Regions from separate parts of the Bradyrhizobium sp. CCBAU 53415 genome, predicted to be linked through region 1. Evidence: riboswitches for the same ligand, from Rfam matches in the RefSeq annotation. Region 1 holds a riboswitch; the other holds the start of a gene.
The links. Region 1 has a riboswitch for glycine ahead of XH87_RS05855 (D-amino acid dehydrogenase). Riboswitches for the same ligand answer to the same signal wherever they lie in the genome.
Positions count from the first base shown of each region.

Region 2: another riboswitch for glycine. It lies ahead of gcvT (glycine cleavage system aminomethyltransferase GcvT); the one in region 1 lies ahead of XH87_RS05855 (D-amino acid dehydrogenase).

Region 1 covers NZ_LBJF01000001.1:1,252,237-1,255,644, reverse strand. Annotated here, with positions in the region: gene XH87_RS05860 (M20/M25/M40 family metallo-hydrolase) at 1-1,080, shown strand, start outside; glycine riboswitch at 1,263-1,367, shown strand; glycine riboswitch at 1,371-1,474, shown strand; gene XH87_RS05855 (D-amino acid dehydrogenase) at 1,542-2,843, shown strand; gene XH87_RS05850 (ABC transporter permease) at 3,026-3,408, shown strand, end outside.
Region 2 covers NZ_LBJF01000001.1:1,117,557-1,120,964, forward strand. Annotated here, with positions in the region: gene gcvP (aminomethyl-transferring glycine dehydrogenase) at 1-63, opposite strand, end outside; gene gcvH (glycine cleavage system protein GcvH) at 81-449, opposite strand; gene gcvT (glycine cleavage system aminomethyltransferase GcvT) at 461-1,609, opposite strand; glycine riboswitch at 1,754-1,845, opposite strand; gene alaS (alanine--tRNA ligase) at 2,067-3,408, shown strand, end outside.

The sequences.
Region 1 (3,408 bases):
CGCGGCTGGGTCGAATGCGAAAGTCCGACCTGGGACGCAGGCGCCGTGGACCGCATGCTCGATATCGCAGCACGGGATATGGCGATCATGGGTGCGACGATCGAGCGCATCGCCGGCCGTCAGGGCTTTGGCGGCGTCATTCGCGCGCGCTTTCCCCATCCGAAGCAGGGCGAGCCGGGCATCCTGATCGCCGGTCACATGGATACCGTTCACCCGGTCGGCACCATCGAGAAGCTGAAATGGCGGCGCGAGGGCAACAAGTGCTACGGCCCCGGCATCTACGACATGAAGGGCGGCAACTATCTCTCGCTGGAAGCGATCCGACAGCTCGCGCGCGCGTCGTTCACGACGCCGCTGCCGATCACCGTGCTGTTCACGCCGGATGAGGAAGTCGGCACGCCCTCCACGCGCGATATCATCGAGGCGGAAGCCGCGCGCAACAAATACGTGCTGGTGCCCGAGCCCGGCCGCGCCGACAACGGCGTCACCACCGGACGCTACGCCATCGCGCGCTTCAATCTCGAGGCGACGGGCCGGCCGAGCCACGCCGGCGCGACGCTGTCGGCGGGACGTTCGGCGATCCGCGAGATGGCGCGGCAGATTCTCGCGATCGACGCGATGACGACGGAGGACTGCACCTTCTCGGTCGGCGTGGTGCATGGCGGCCAGTGGGTCAATTGCGTTGCCACCACCGCGACCGGCGAAGCGCTGTCCATGGCCAAGCGTCAAGCCGATCTCGACCGCGGTGTCGAGAGGATGCTGGCGCTGTCGGGTACCACCAACGACGTCACCTTCAAGGTCACGCGCGGCGTGACGCGTCCGGTCTGGGAGCCGGATGCCGGCACCATGGCGCTGTATGAAAAGGCGCGCGGCATCGCCAAATCTCTCGGCGCGGAATTACCGCATGCAAGCTCCGGCGGCGGGTCCGACGGTAACTTCACCGGTGCAATGGGCATCCCGACGCTCGACGGCCTCGGCGTGCGCGGCGGCAATGGCCACACCCTGGAGGAGTTCATCGAGGTGGACAGCCTGGTCGAGCGCGGGCGCCTGATGGCGGGGTTGCTGGCCACGCTGGAATAGTGAACTCGTCATTCCGGGGCGATGCGACAGCATCGAACCCGGAATCTCGAGGTCCCGGGTTCGATGCTTCGCATCGCCCCGGGCCGACGAGGTGGGCTTTGCACTGCACAATGCGTTGGCAGTCGCGGTCGAAATTTAGCCTTGTCCAAAAATGAGGCGTATCGTACTGCTCCGCCTGTCCACGCGACGATGCGGGAGAGATCGCAACGAAGGCTTTCGGCCTCCGCTGCGGCGCCGACGGAGCAACCGCCCCGGAAACTCTCAGGCAAAAGGACCGTATCGTCAGGACGATCTGGAGAGAGACGGCACGATTCTGCGATCGTGACGTCCACCGAAGGGGATAGTCCGTCGCAAGGTGCGCGGCGGATCAAGCTCTCAGGTAACCGTGACAGATGGGGCGCCGCCAACGGCCTTTGGCCGGCGGTCAGCCGTCTCGAACTCACGGGAGCCCCGAACCTGACATGACCCATATCGCCATCATCGGCGCCGGCATCACCGGCGTGACGACCGCCCATGCCCTGCTCGAACGCGGCTACAGGGTGACGGTACTCGACAGGCACCGCTACGCCGCGATGGAGACGTCTTTCGCCAATGGCGGACAGCTCTCCGCATCGAACGCCGAAGTCTGGAACAGCACTGCGACGATCCTGAAGGGCCTGCGCTGGATGTTCCGGCGCGACGCGCCGCTGCTGATGAACCCGCGGCCGAACTGGCACAAATATTCGTGGATGAGCGAGTTCGTCGCCAACATCGGCAACTACCGCGCCAACACCATCGAGACCACGCGGCTCGCGATCGAAGCGCGCAGGCACCTGTTCGACATCGCGGCGCGCGAAGGAATCGACTTCGATCTCGAACGCCGCGGCATCCTCCACATCTATCGTGACAAGGCCGGCTTCGAATCCGGCCTGCGCGTCAACGCGCTGCTGCAGGAAGGCGGCCTCGAGCGCCGCCCGGTGACGCCGGAGGAAATCCGCAGCATCGAGCCGACACTGCGCAAGGACTATTATGGCGGCTTCTACACGCCGTCGGATGCGACCGGCGATATCCACAAGTTCACCCGCGGGCTGGCGGACGCCTGCAAGCGGCGTGGCGCGACCTTCATCCACGAGGCCAATATCGATTCGATCGCACGTGCCGGCAGCGGCTTCGTCATCGGCTGGGCCGATCTGGCCGCGAGCGATGGTGTGGCGGCCGCGCGCGGCGCACTGAGCGCGGACGGCGTCGTGGTCTGCGCGGGCGTTGCGAGCCGTCACTTCGCCGCCCTGCTCGACGAGCGCGTCAACGTCTACCCGGTCAAGGGCTACTCGATCACCGTGCAGCTCGACACTGCCGAAAGCCGCAACGCCACCCCGACGGTGAGCCTGCTCGACGAGGCCGCCAAGATCGTCACCAGCCGGCTCGGCGTCGATCGTTTTCGCGTCGCCGGCACCGCCGAGTTCAATGACTTCAATCGCGACATCCGCGCCGACCGCGTGCAGCCGCTGATCGACTGGGTGCGCAGCAACTTCCCCGCCGTCGAAACGTCGCGCGTCGTGCCCTGGGCCGGGCTGCGCCCGATGATGCCGAACATGATGCCGGTCGTGCGCGCAGGGCGGATACCTGGTGTGTTCTTCAACACCGGCCACGGCCATCTCGGCTGGACTCTGTCGGCGGCGACGGCGCAGATGATTGCCCAGACCATCGACGGCTGGCGCGGCCTCAACGCGCCACCGTCGGCACCTTCACTTGGGGTTGAGCGTGAACTGCGACATGCATCCTGAGTGGTCGATACCGTGGACATGCCGGCCTCTTGCGACAGCGCAGCCCTTGGCACACAATTTGCCCCCCCCGAGAGGACACCGTCTCCGGGCGGCCTTGCCAGCCCAAGCGATAGGCATGATAGACACGACAGAGTTCACGGGCGCCTCGGGGCGCCACACGTTCCGTAGCCGGAGATAGGTGCATGCTGGGTTATCTTATTCGCCGCGTTCTGGCCGCGGTGCCCGTGATGGGCGTCGTCGCGCTGTTCGTGTTCCTGCTGCTGCGGCTGACGCCAGGCGATCCCGCCGCGATTCTCGCCGGCGACAACGCGACGCCGGAACGGCTTGAGCGCATCCGCACCTCGCTCGGCCTCAACGAGCCGCTGATCGTGCAGTTCGTCACCTGGGTGAACAAGCTGCTACACGGCGATCTCGGGACTTCGCTGATCTCCAACCTGCCGGTGATGAAGATGATCGGCCAGCGCGTCGAGCCCTCGATCTCGATCGCGTTGTCGACCATCATCCTCGCCGTGATCGTCGCCGTTCCCTTGGGGGTGATCGCGGCGTGGAAGCACGGCACCTGGAT
Region 2 (3,408 bases), 130 kb from region 1:
GCCGATGTGGCGGCGAACGAAACTGGCGGCGGTGTCGCCGCTGGATTTACGGTGCGCGGTCATCGCTTGCTCCATCGTCGTTAAGCGGTGTGTGCCTTGTAGGCGGCTTCATCCATGAGACTGCCGAGCTCGCTCCTGTCGGCCAGCTTGATCTTGAAGAACCAGGCCTTGCCTTGCGCATCCGAGTTCACCAGCGCGGGCTCGGCCGCGAGCGCCTCGTTGCTCTCGACCACCTCGCCCGTAACGGGCGCGTAGACGTCGGAGGCCGCCTTCACGGATTCCACGACGGCGGCGGCTTCGGCCTTCTTCAAGGCGCGGCCGACCTTGGGCAATTCGACGAACACGACATCGCCGAGCTGCTGCTGGGCGTAATCGGTGATGCCGACGGTGGCGACGTCGCCGTCGATCGCGAGCCATTCATGGTCGGAGGTGTACAGCGTCGTGGTCATTTTCGAGGTCCTCAGCGTTTGTAGGTGTTCTTGACGAAGGGCATGGCGGAGACCTGCATGGCCAAGCGCTGGCCACGCACTTCGGCGAAAAGTTTCGTGCCGAGCGCGCTCAGGCTCACAGGCACATAGCCCATCGCGACCGGCGCATTCAGGCTCGGGCCGAAGCCGCCCGAGGTGACCTTGCCGATCGGCTCGCCGGCGGCCTGATCCGCAAACAGCAGCGCGCCCTCGCGCACCGGCGCGCGGCCTTCGGCGCGCAGGCCGACGCGGCGGCGGCTGGCGCCCTGATCGAAATGAGCCAGGATCTTTTCAGCGCCGGGAAAACCGCCGGCGCGCGCGCCACCGCTGCGGCGGCTCTTCTGCACGGACCATTCCAGCGCGGCCTCGACCGGCGTGGTCGCGGTGTCGATGTCGTGGCCGTAGAGGCAGAGCCCGGCTTCCAGCCGCAGGCTGTCGCGCGCCCCGAGGCCGATCGGCAGCACGTCGGGATTGTCGAGCAGCGTTCTCGCGAGCCGTTCGGCATCGGCCGCGGGGACCGAGATCTCGAACCCGTCCTCGCCGGTGTAGCCGGAGCGCGAGACGAAGCATTTGATGCCGGCGACCTCTTGCGGGCCGGCATCCATGAATGTCATGGACGACGCTCCTGCACATAATTTTGCCAGCGCCGCTTCCGCCTTCGGGCCCTGCAGCGCGATCAGCGCGCGGTCGGCCAGAGAATCGATGACGCAGTCGTCCGCGAGATGCGCGCGCAGATGCGCCTCGTCCGCTTCCTTGCAGGCGGCGTTGACGACCAGGAACAGGTGATCGCCGAAATTGGCGACCATCAGATCGTCGAGAATCCCGCCTTCCGCATTGGTGAACTGGGCGTAGCGCTGCCGGCCAGGTGCGATCGCCACGATGTCCTGCGGCACCAGCCGTTCCAGCGCGCGGGCGGCGTCCTCGACCTTGCCCGACTTCGGCCGAAGCGCGAGCTGCCCCATATGCGAGACGTCGAACAGGCCGGCGGCGGCTCGCGTATGCAGGTGCTCCTTCAGCACGCCCGCGGGGTACTGCACGGGCATGTCATAGCCCGCGAACGGCACCATCTTGCCGCCGAGGGACACGTGCAGGGCGTGGAGGGGCGTATGTCGGAGAGATTTCTGGTCGTCGGGTACTGGCATCACAGGGGCCCTCGGCGGTTCCCCGGGGACGATTCCCCGGGGCAACCAGTCGAAGCCCCATCTGTCGCTGTGCCTGAGAGTATTATCCCGTCGGCGGGTGCCACCCGGGTCTTAAGCCCGTCGGCGCCTCTTTCCAGATGTCGTCAAAGCCACGCGGTCCTTTTGCCTGAGAGTTTCCGGGGCGGTTGCTCCTTCGGCGCCGGCTGCCTGAAGCCGGTCTCTCCCGATGTGGCCGTACGATATGGATGGATAAAGACCACAGGGCGGCCAAGCCTGTCAACGCGGCACTAGCGCCTTTCAACGGGATTGCGCGCCTGCGGCAAGCCTCTGATCTCTCTGCACAGTTTCTGGACAGCGAAGCTGGCCTTGTCTAAAAGCGCTTTGGCCCGCAGATATCAGCCTTAACGTCCGGTTCGAATGGCAGGAAGCGGGTCCAAGCACACCCGATTGGATGAACATGAGCGGCGTCAACGAGATCAGGTCGACCTTTCTGAACTTCTTTGCCGAGAACGGCCACGAGATCGTGCCGTCCTCGCCACTCGTGCCGCGCAACGATCCGACGTTGATGTTCACCAATGCCGGCATGGTGCAGTTCAAGAACGTCTTCACCGGCGTGGAGAAGCGGCCCTACCAGCGCGCCACCACCTCGCAGAAATGCGTGCGCGCCGGCGGCAAGCACAACGACCTCGACAATGTCGGCTATACCGCGCGCCATCTCACCTTCTTCGAGATGCTCGGCAACTTCTCGTTCGGCGACTATTTCAAGGAGCGCGCGATCGAGCTTGCCTGGAAGCTGATCACCAAAGAGTTCGGGCTGAAGAAGGACAAGCTGCTCGTCACCGTCTACCACACCGACGACGAGGCGGCGGGACTGTGGAAGAAGATCGCCGGCTTCTCCGACGATCGCATCATCCGCATTCCGACATCGGACAATTTCTGGGCGATGGGCGACACCGGCCCGTGCGGTCCGTGCTCGGAGATCTTCATCGATCGCGGCGAGCACATCTGGGGCGGGCCTCCGGGCTCGCCGGAAGAGGATGGCGACCGCTTCCTCGAATTCTGGAATCTGGTGTTCATGCAGTTCGAGCAGGTGACGAAGGAGGAGCGCCAGCCGCTGCCGCGTCCCTCGATCGACACCGGCATGGGCCTGGAGCGCATGGCCTGCATCCTCCAGGGCGTCGAGAGCGTGTTCGAGACCGACCTGTTCCGCAACCTGATCGACGCGACGGCGTCCGCGCTCGGCGCCGGGCCGAGCGAGCAGACCGTCGCCTCGTTCCGTGTCATCGCCGATCATCTGCGTTCCTCGGCGTTCCTCGTCTCCGACGGCGTGCTGCCCTCGAACGAGGGCCGCGGCTATGTGTTGCGCCGGATCATGCGCCGCGCCATGCGCCATGCGCAGCTGCTGGGGGCCAAGGAGCCCTTGATGTATCGCCTGGTCTGGGCGCTGGTGCGCGAGATGGGCCAGGCCTATCCCGAGCTGATGCGCGCGGAAAAGCTGATCGAGGAAACGCTGCGGCTGGAAGAGACTCGTTTCCGCAAGACGCTTTCGCGGGGCCTCGCCATCCTCGACGAGAAGAGTGCTTCCTTAAAGAAGGGCGACATGTTCGACGGCGACGTCGCCTTCACGCTGTACGACACCTACGGCTTCCCGCTGGATCTGACGCAGGACGCGCTGAAGTCGCGCGGCATCGGCGTCGACCAGGCGGCCTTCACCGACGCGATGGAGCGCCAGAAGACCAAGGCGCGCGAGTCCTGGAAGGGCTCGGGCGAAGCTGCTTCCGAGGCGATCTGGTTCCCGC